DNA from 3 places in the Streptomyces sp. NPDC020780 genome. Region 1 is predicted to be linked to each of the others. Evidence: predicted binding sites of a transcription regulator. Region 1 holds the regulator's gene; each other region holds the start of a gene.

What was found. Region 1 encodes HrcA, which represses chaperone genes, less so after heat shock. Its sites were predicted from a motif close to TTNGCACTCNGNNNNNCNGAGTGCNAA; they were not measured.
Region 2: groL (chaperonin GroEL) is a predicted target of HrcA. The motif match lies at 1,201-1,227, and genes of this name have one in related genera.
Region 3: groES (co-chaperone GroES) is a predicted target of HrcA. The motif match lies at 1,756-1,782, and genes of this name have one in related genera.

Annotation. Positions count from the first base shown of each region.
Region 1 is NZ_JBIRTB010000002.1:135,158-138,432, reverse strand. Features, by position in the region: gene ACH4VO_RS04085 (MBL fold metallo-hydrolase) at 1-587, opposite strand, end outside; gene hrcA (heat-inducible transcriptional repressor HrcA) at 753-1,769, shown strand; gene dnaJ (molecular chaperone DnaJ) at 1,770-2,909, shown strand; gene ACH4VO_RS04070 (nitronate monooxygenase) at 3,149-3,275, shown strand, end outside.
Region 2 is NZ_JBIRTB010000008.1:267,055-270,329, reverse strand. Features, by position in the region: gene ACH4VO_RS17825 (MoaD/ThiS family protein) at 4-279, shown strand; gene ACH4VO_RS17820 (cold-shock protein) at 715-921, shown strand; gene groL (chaperonin GroEL) at 1,428-3,050, shown strand.
Region 3 is NZ_JBIRTB010000016.1:134,482-137,756, forward strand. Features, by position in the region: gene groL (chaperonin GroEL) at 1-1,196, opposite strand, end outside; gene groES (co-chaperone GroES) at 1,295-1,603, opposite strand; gene ACH4VO_RS27195 (polysaccharide deacetylase family protein) at 1,902-2,852, opposite strand; gene ACH4VO_RS27200 (methyltransferase domain-containing protein) at 2,976-3,275, shown strand, end outside.

The DNA of each region.
Region 1 (3,275 bases):
CAGTGGGAGGGGACGGCGTCCGGGCCCGCCTGCGGTTCGCCGGACTCCTCGACCAGATCGCCGCAGAGCACGACCACGGGCGAGCCCGGCACCAGCACCGCCAGGTCGTGGCCGCTGTGGCCCGGACCCACGTTGGCCAGCAGGACCTGCAGGCCACCGCCCAGATCGAGCGTCAGCTCACCGCTCACCTGATGGTGCGGCACCACCAGCGCGTCGGTCGCCGTGACGGCGTCGTCCTCGCTCATGCCGTGACGCAGCGCGTCCTCGCGCAGCTCTCCGGCGCCGTGCCGCAGCAGCCCGGCCGTGCCGACCGCGCCGTAGACCTCCGCCCCGGCGAACGCGGCGGTGCCCAGTACGTGATCGAAGTGCGGATGGCTGAATGCGATATGCGTCACCCTGCGGCCGAGCATGGCCTGCACCTGGGTCCGCAGTTCCACCCCCTCCCGGAGCGTCGCACCGGTGTCGTGGAGCAGGACGCCGTCGGCCCCCGCCACCAGGGAGACCGTCGCGTCCCAGACGGGAAGGCGCCGCCGCCCCGTACTGTCGCCCAACCGCTCCCAGCCGAAGTCTTCCCAAGAGACGTCCATGCGACGACGCTATCCGCAACGGCCCGCGCGGTCCCGCGACGGCCCGGCCGGTCACCCTTGCCCCGGGGCCGCCCCGCCCCCGTACACTGGCCGGGGGAGTTGCTGGCACTCGAACGCGCAGAGTGCCAGGCAGACGCCGGAGAACCACAGCTGGAGGTGTGCGCCGTGCTCAGTGAACGCAGACTCGAGGTGCTGCGCGCCATCGTCCAGGACTATGTGGGCACCGAGGAGCCCGTCGGCTCGAAGGCGCTCACGGAGCGGCACAGGCTGGGGGTCTCCCCGGCCACCGTCCGCAACGACATGGCGGTGCTGGAGGAAGAGGGCTTCATCGCCCAGCCGCACACCAGTGCGGGGCGTATCCCTACGGACAAGGGCTACCGCCTCTTCGTCGACAAGCTCGCGGGCGTCAAGCCCCTGTCGTCGCCGGAGCGCCGGGCCATTCAGAACTTCCTCGACGGCGCGGTCGACCTCGACGACGTCGTGGGCCGTACGGTGCGGCTGCTCGCGCAGCTGACCCGGCAGGTCGCCGTCGTGCAGTACCCCTCGCTGACCCGCTCGACGGTGCGGCACGTGGAACTGCTGTCCCTGGCCCCGGCCCGGCTGATGCTCGTACTGATCACGGACACGGGCCGGGTCGAACAGCGTATGATCGACTGCCCTGCACCGTTCGGTGACACCTCCCTGGCAGATCTGCGGGCCCGGCTCAACAGCCGGGTCGTCGGACGCCGCTTCGCGGATGTCCCGCATCTGGTGCAGGACCTGCCGGAGTCCTTCGAGAGTGAGGACCGGGGAACCGTATCCACGGTGCTCTCCGTTCTTCTCGAGACTCTGGTCGAAGAGACGGAGGAGCGGCTCATCATCGGCGGCACCTCCAACCTCACGCGCTTCGGGCACGACTTCCCTGTGATGATCCGGCCGGTGCTGGAGGCACTGGAGGAGCAGGTCGTGCTGCTGAAGCTGCTCGGTGAGGCGACGGACTCAGGCATGACCGTACGGATCGGGCACGAGAACGCTCACGAGGGCCTCAACGCCACGTCCGTCGTCGCGGTCGGCTACGGTTCGGGCGACGAGGCAGTCGCCAAACTCGGCGTGGTCGGACCGACCCGCATGGACTACCCCGGAACGATGGGAGCGGTACGCGCAGTGGCACGTTACGTCGGACAGATCCTGGCGGAGTCGTAAGTGGCCACGGACTACTACGCCGTACTCGGCGTGCGCCGCGACGCATCTCAGGACGAGATCAAGAAGGCATTCCGCAGGCTCGCCCGCGAGCTGCACCCGGATGTCAACCCGGATCCGAAGACCCAGGAGCGGTTCAAGGAGATCAACGCCGCATACGAGGTGTTGTCGGACCCGCAGAAGAAGCAGGTCTACGACCTCGGCGGCGACCCGCTGTCCGCCTCGGGCGGCGGCGGTGGCGCGGGCGGCTTCGGAGCCGGCGGCTTCGGCAACTTCAGCGACATCATGGACGCGTTCTTCGGCAACGCCACCCAGCGCGGGCCCCGTTCGCGCACCAGGCGCGGCCAGGACGCCATGATCCGGCTGGAGATCGACCTCAACGAGGCGGCCTTCGGCACGACCAAGGACATCCAGGTCGACACTGCGGTCGTCTGCACGACCTGCAGCGGCGAAGGAGCCGCGCCCGGCACCTCCGCGCAGACCTGTGACATGTGCCGCGGCCGCGGCGAGGTGTCCCAGGTCACCCGGTCCTTCCTCGGCCAGGTCATGACCTCGCGGCCCTGCCCGCAGTGCCAGGGCTTCGGTACGGTCGTGCCGACGCCGTGCCCCGAGTGCGCCGGCGACGGCCGCATCCGTTCGCGGCGCACCCTCACCGTGAAGATCCCCGCAGGTGTCGACAACGGCACCCGCATCCAGCTCGCGGGTGAGGGCGAGGTCGGCCCCGGGGGCGGCCCCGCCGGCGACCTGTACGTCGAGATCCACGAGGTCTCGCACGCCGTGTTCCAGCGCCGCGGCGACGACCTCCACTGCACGGTCACCATTCCGATGACGGCCGCGGCGCTGGGCACCCAGGTGCCGCTGGAGACGCTGGACGGCCTGGAGGAGATCGACATCCGGCCAGGCACCCAGTCCGGCCAGTCGGTCCCGCTGCACGGGCGCGGTATCACGCACCTGCGGGGCGGCGGACGCGGCGACCTGATCGTGCACGTCGAGGTCATGACCCCGACGAAGATGGACCCCGAGCAGGAGCGCCTGCTGCGGGAGCTGGCGAAGCTGCGCGGCGAGGAGCGGCCCACCGGCCAGTTCCAGCCAGGGCAGCAGGGCCTCTTTTCCCGCCTGAAGGACGCTTTCAACGGCCGCTGACGCCTGCCGGCCGCTCATCGGACGTGTCCTCCGCGGCGGCGACGAGGAGGGCCACCGCACCGCGCCGCAAGGGCGCCGAAGCACCACGCCGGGAGCGCGCTCAGGCGCCCGCCCCGACCGCGCCACCGCACCGCCCGCCGGTTCCTCACCGGCGGGCGGTGCCGCGTGACGGGGTGCCCGGCCGATCTGCGGAAAACGGCTGATTCGGCACGGTGCACCGGACGTGGCACGATGCGGGCATGTCCTTGGCGCTGACCGATCTCTGCCGGTATCCGATCGTGCAGGCCCCGATGGCGGGCGGCGTCTCCGGCCCGCAACTCGCCGGGGCCGTCGCGGAGGCGGGGGCCCTCGGTTTCCTCGCAGCCG
Region 2 (3,275 bases), on a different contig from region 1:
CCCATGAGCGTCAAGGTCCGTATCCCCACCATCCTCCGCACCTACACGGGCGGCCAGGCCGAGGTCCCGGCCGAGGGCGCCGTCCTCTCCGAGGTCATCGCGTCCCTGGAGAAGGACCACCCGGGCATCGCCGCGCGGGTCCTGGACGACCAGGGCAAGCTGCGCCGCTTCGTGAACGTGTACGTCAACGACGACGACGTGCGCTTCGAGGGCGGCCTGGACGCGGCCACGCCGGACGGTGCCGGCGTCTCGATCATCCCGGCCGTCGCCGGAGGCTGACGCGGCTGCCGGACGTCCGTGCCGGCTGCGCGACGTGACCACGATGACCCCCTCCGCGAGAGAAGCGGAGGGGGTCATTCTGCATGGTTGAGCGGGGTACAGTTGGGGAAGCCCCCGCAGCTGCCCGTGCCACGCGCATATGAGAATGCGCCCGGACGCGACGAGAAGCAGCCAATGTGCGTGCACTCCTTGCGTCATAAGTGGCCTTTGTCTGGCCCGAGTTGCCCTGGAATCTTGCGAGTTACCCCTGTCCGGGCGTTCCCGTGTGCCCAGAATTCTCGTCCGACTGACCTGTTGCAGAGGGCAGTTGGGCAGATACATTCGGCCGCGGTCGACGCGTTCCGGCGCACGCCGCCCCCTCCTGTCGGGGGGTGAGTTTGACCCGGGTCCGCGAAGTGCGGTCCTGTGCAAGGGCCAGTAATAGGGGAGTTAGGCATGGCTCAGGGCACCGTCAAGTGGTTCAACGCGGAGAAGGGGTACGGCTTCATCGCGGTCGACGGTGGTGCGGATGTTTTCGTCCACTACAGCGCGATCCAGATGGACGGATACCGCACCCTCGAAGAGGGTCAGCGAGTTGAATTCGAGATCTCGCAGGGCCAGAAGGGGCCGCAGGCGGACATGGTCAAACTCGCCGTCGGCTGAGCTCGGCGCGGTCGGCCGACCACACCGAACACTACTCGCACACGCGGGGCCCGTACCTCCTCGGGGGGACGGGCCCCGCGTGCGTCCGGGCGCGGCGTGCGGCGCGCCGGGCGCCTCCCTCCGTGCGGGGTCACTGGCGTCCCCGGGCGCGCCACGGGCCGGTCGGGCGGCCCCCGCGCGCGGTGGCGCCCCGCCTTCGGGGCTGTCCACGGGCCGGGACGTACGCCCGTCCCACCTGCCGTTCGCACCTTCGCCCGCAGCGAGCCATCCTCGAAGGCGCTTGCACTCGAAGGGGTCGAGTGCTAATCATTGGCGTTAGCACTCTCCAGGTGAGAGTGACAGAACGTGGACCGGGCCGGTGAGGCCCGCAGGCCTGGTGGGGCAGGGAACCACCGGGCACGCTGGCCGTCCGTCGCGGGCGCCTCTCGGTCCGGAGAAATCCTTCCCCAAGCTCTCAACTGCGTTCGAGCAGGGGAGACCCCATCAGTCCGGGAGGACCACTTCACATGGCCAAGATCATCGCGTTCGACGAAGAGGCACGGCGCGGTCTCGAGCGCGGGATGAACCAGCTCGCCGACGCCGTCAAGGTCACCCTCGGCCCCAAGGGCCGTAACGTCGTCCTCGAGAAGAAGTGGGGCGCGCCCACGATCACCAACGATGGTGTTTCCATCGCCAAGGAGATCGAGCTCGAGGACCCGTACGAGAAGATCGGTGCGGAGCTGGTCAAGGAGGTCGCCAAGAAGACGGACGACGTCGCCGGCGACGGTACGACCACCGCCACCGTTCTCGCCCAGGCTCTCGTCCGCGAGGGTCTGCGCAACGTCGCCGCGGGTGCCAACCCGATGGCTCTCAAGCGCGGCATCGAGAAGGCCGTCGAGGCCGTCTCCGCCGCTCTGCTGGAGCAGGCGAAGGACGTGGAGACCAAGGAGCAGATCGCTTCCACCGCCTCCATCTCCGCTGCTGACACCGAGATCGGCGCCAAGATCGCCGAGGCTATGGACAAGGTCGGCAAGGAAGGCGTCATCACCGTCGAGGAGTCCCAGACCTTCGGTCTGGAGCTGGAGCTCACCGAGGGTATGCGCTTCGACAAGGGCTACATCTCGGCGTACTTCGCCACCGACATGGAGCGTATGGAGACGTCGTTCGACGACCCGTACATCCTGATCGTCAACTCCAAGATCAGCAACGTGAAGGACCTCCTTCCGCTGCTCGAGAAGGTCATGCAGTCGGGCAAGCCCCTGCTGATCATCGCGGAGGACGTCGAGGGCGAGGCCCTGTCGACCCTGGTCGTCAACAAGATCCGTGGCACCTTCAAGTCCGTGGCCGTCAAGGCTCCGGGCTTCGGTGACCGCCGCAAGGCCATGCTCGGCGACATCGCCATCCTCACCGGTGGCACCGTCATCTCCGAGGAGGTCGGTCTCAAGCTGGAGAACGCCGGCCTGGACCTGCTCGGCACCGCCCGCAAGGTCGTCATCACCAAGGACGAGACGACGATCGTCGACGGTGGCGGCGAGAGCGACCAGGTTCAGGGTCGCGTCAAGCAGATCCGCGCCGAGATCGAGAACTCCGACTCGGACTACGACCGCGAGAAGCTCCAGGAGCGCCTCGCGAAGCTGGCCGGCGGCGTGGCCGTCATCAAGGCCGGCGCCGCCACCGAGGTGGAGCTCAAGGAGCGCAAGCACCGCATCGAGGACGCGGTGCGCAACGCCAAGGCCGCCGTCGAGGAGGGCATCGTCGCCGGTGGTGGCGTGGCTCTGCTCCAGGCCTCGGCCGTCTTCGAGAAGCTCGACCTGACCGGTGACGAGGCCACGGGCGCCAACGCCGTGAAGCTCGCGCTGGAGGCCCCGCTCAAGCAGATCGCCGTCAACGGTGGTCTCGAGGGTGGCGTCATCGTCGAGAAGGTGCGCAACCTGCCGATCGGTCACGGCCTCAACGCCGCGACCGGCGAGTACGTCGACATGATCGCCGAGGGCATCATCGACCCGGCGAAGGTCACGCGCTCCGCCCTGCAGAACGCCGCGTCCATTGCCGCGCTCTTCCTCACCACCGAGGCCGTCATCGCCGACAAGCCGGAGAAGGCCGCCGCGGCTGCTCCGGGCGGCATGCCGGGCGGTGACATGGACTTCTGATCCCCGGATCAGCAGTTCAGGGCAGTACCCGCAGTATCTGAACGACGTCGGCCCCCCGGGATTCGTCCCGGGGGGCCGACGTCGTTCCGGCCGACGGTTCAGCCGACACGGGTTCAGCCGGTGCCGGGCCTGCGGCGGCGCATCCACCACGTGGGGGCCCGGCCCGTCCTACGGCCGCGCCCCGGTGTCCTTCTGGCGGGTGGCTCGCCGCGTTACGAGAGACCT
Region 3 (3,275 bases), on a different contig from region 1:
GCGTCCTCCAGACGGTGCTTCTTCTCCTTGAGCTCCACCTCGGTGGCGGCACCGACGCGGATCACGCAGACACCGCCGGCCAGCTTCGCGAGGCGCTCCTGGAGCTTCTCGCGGTCCCAGTCGGAGTCCGTGGACTCGATCTCGGCCTTGATCTGGTTGACGCGGCCCTTGACGTCCGCGGCGTCGCCGCCGCCGTCGACGATGGTCGTGTCGTCCTTGGAGACCGTGACGCGGCGCGCCGTGCCCAGGACGTCCAGACCGGCCTGGTCGAGCTTGAGGCCGACCTCCTCGGCGATGACGGTCGCACCGGTGAGGGTGGCGATGTCGCCGAGCATGGCCTTGCGGCGGTCACCGAAGCCCGGGGCCTTCACCGCGACGGCGTTGAAGGTGCCGCGGATCTTGTTGACGACGAGGGTGGAGAGCGCCTCGCCCTCGACGTCCTCGGCGATGATCAGAAGCGGCTTGGAGCCACCCGACTGGATGACCTTCTCCAGGAGCGGGAGCAGCTCCTGGATGGAGCCGATCTTGCCCTGGTGGATCAGGATGTACGGGTCGTCGAGGACGGCCTCCATACGCTCCTGGTCGGTCACCATGTACGGGGAGAGGTAGCCCTTGTCGAAGGCCATGCCCTCGGTGAACTCGAGGTCCAGACCGAAGGTGTTGGACTCCTCGACGGTGATGACACCGTCCTTGCCGACCTTGTCCATCGCGTCCGCGATGAGCTCGCCGACCTGGCTGTCCTGCGCGGAGAGCGCGGCGACGGCGGCGATGTCGGACTTGTCGTCGATCGGGCGGGCGGTCGCGAGGAGTTCCTCGGACACGGCCTTCACCGCGGCGTCGATGCCCTTCTTCAGGGCGGCCGGGGACGCGCCCGCGGCGACGTTGCGCAGACCCTCGCGGACGAGCGCCTGGGCCAGGACGGTGGCGGTGGTGGTGCCGTCACCGGCCACGTCGTTGGTCTTGGTCGCCACCTCCTTCACCAGCTGGGCACCGAGGTTCTCGAACGGGTCGTCGAGCTCGACCTCGCGCGCGATGGTGACACCGTCGTTGGTGATGGTGGGGGCACCGAACTTCTTGTCGATGACGACGTTGCGGCCCTTCGGGCCGATCGTCACCTTCACCGTGTCGGCAAGCTTGTTGACGCCGCGCTCAAGGGCGCGACGGGCGTCCTCGTCGAACTTCAGAATCTTCGCCATGGGCTGAGCTGTCCTCTCAAACGAACTGCGCCCCTCGCCGCCCGGCTAGTTGTCACGCAGGCGGCCAGGGGCGCAGAACAGAAGCAAACGTGGGTGAATTACTTCTCGATGATCGCGAGAACGTCGCGCGCCGAGAGGACGAGGTACTCCTCGCCGTTGTACTTCACCTCGGTGCCGCCGTACTTGCTGTACAGAACGACATCGCCGGTCTTGACGTCGAGCGGAAGTCGCTCGCCGTTCTCGAAGCGGCCCGGGCCCACGGCCAGGACGACGCCCTCCTGGGGCTTCTCCTTGGCGGTGTCCGGAATGACCAGGCCGGAAGCCGTGGTCTGCTCGGCGTCGAGCGGCTGGACCACAATGCGGTCCTCGAGCGGCTTGATCGCAACCTTGGAGCTGGTGGTCGACACGATCCGGTCTCCCCCTTCGGAGATCTCACGGGGTTTAACAGTCAGTGGGTGGCGACCAGGCCGATCCGTCGTCGCGGGTGCCGGACCTGCCCTGTCGCAGAAGTGCTGGCACTCTCCAGTGGGGAGTGCCAGCACTGAGACTATGACCGGGATTAGCACTCGGTCAAGCGGAGTGCCAATTGACCACCCTCGCGTGGCGCGGCCGGCCGGGCCACGCCGGCACAACGCGGGAGGCGTCCCCAGGGTTCCGTGCGCTCCGCGCGAGCCCCTGCGAGGCGCCCGTACGGCAGCCGGCCCGTCAGACGTAGTCCTCCAGCCGGGCCACGGCGTACCCCTTGGCGGTGACCGTCCTCATGACGTTGCGGACCATGTCGGCCATGGAACCGCCCCACTGCGCGCGGCCCCGGAAGTGGGTGAGGATGATGTCACCGGGGTGCAGGTCACGGTCCCACTCGCGCCACTCCATGTGGTCGGGGAACGCCTCGGAGGCCCACAGGGGCACGGCCTTGATGCCGCAGGACGCGGCGATGCGCAGGGTGTCGCCGTTGTAGTTGCCGTACGGCGGCCGGAAGAGGGTGGGCCGCTTCCCGAAGTGCTTCTCGATCCGGTCCTGCGAGCCGCAGATCTCCCTCCGCTGCTCCTCCGCGGAGAGCCCGGGGAGATAGGGGTGGCTGAGCGTGTGGTTGCTGAGGGTGACGCCCCGGGCCTGCATGTCCTTGAAGTAGCCGTAGTCGTCCTTGACCTCGTAGTCGCTGAGGAAGGCGCTGTACGGGATCTTCAGCTCCGACATCATCCTCAGCAGTTCGGGGTCCTTCTCGGCGCCGTCGTCCATGGTCAGGAAGACGACGCGCTCCTTGGTGGGCACGGTGGTGAAGACCGGCGGAAGGTCCTCCCCGCCCTCGACCTCGAAGCCCTCACGGGTGGTGATGTGCGGCTTCTCGGCGGGTGGCGGCGGGGCGGTGAGCGGGGCCTTCGCCAGCCCCCACTTCTTCGCGACCGCGGCACGGGCGGCCTGCTGCCGCTTCAGGCGCGCCGCCTCGGCCACCGCTTCGGCCTTCGCCCTGGCCGCGGCTGCCGCCTCGGCCTCCACCGCGGCGGGGCCCGGCTGCCCGGTGGTGGCCCCCGGCTCCCCGGCGGCCGGCTCCCGCCCCACCGCGGGCCCCCCGTCCGAGCGGTCTCCGCACCCGGAGGCGGCTGCGCCGATCAGCAGGGCGACCAGAACCCCGCAGACCTTTCTGTGGGGGTTCATGACCCTTTTTTCATTTTGTCTTACTAGTTGCATGGCGCCGCATCCTGCCACCGGGACACCGGCCGCCTCGGGCGACACCTCCGCCGCACCCGGCGCATCCCCCGCCTGGCTCACAATGGAGCCGTGAACGCCCTTCCCCCTGCCGACCTGAGCGACCCGCTCGCCGCACTCGCCGCCCTGCGTACCCCGCAGGGAGCGGCACTCCTGGACGAGCTCCGCGACCACGACCCCGCCCGGGAACTCGCCACGGCGACCCGGCTGCGCCGTACCCACCCCACGGCCCTGGTGTCGGCGGCGCTCGGTCAGGCGCGCCTGCGGCAGCGCGCGGTGGCGAAGTTCGGGGCGGCCGACGCGTACCGCATGTTCTTCACCCCCGACGGCGTGGAACAGGCGACCCGGACCTCCGTCGCCTCCCACCGTGCC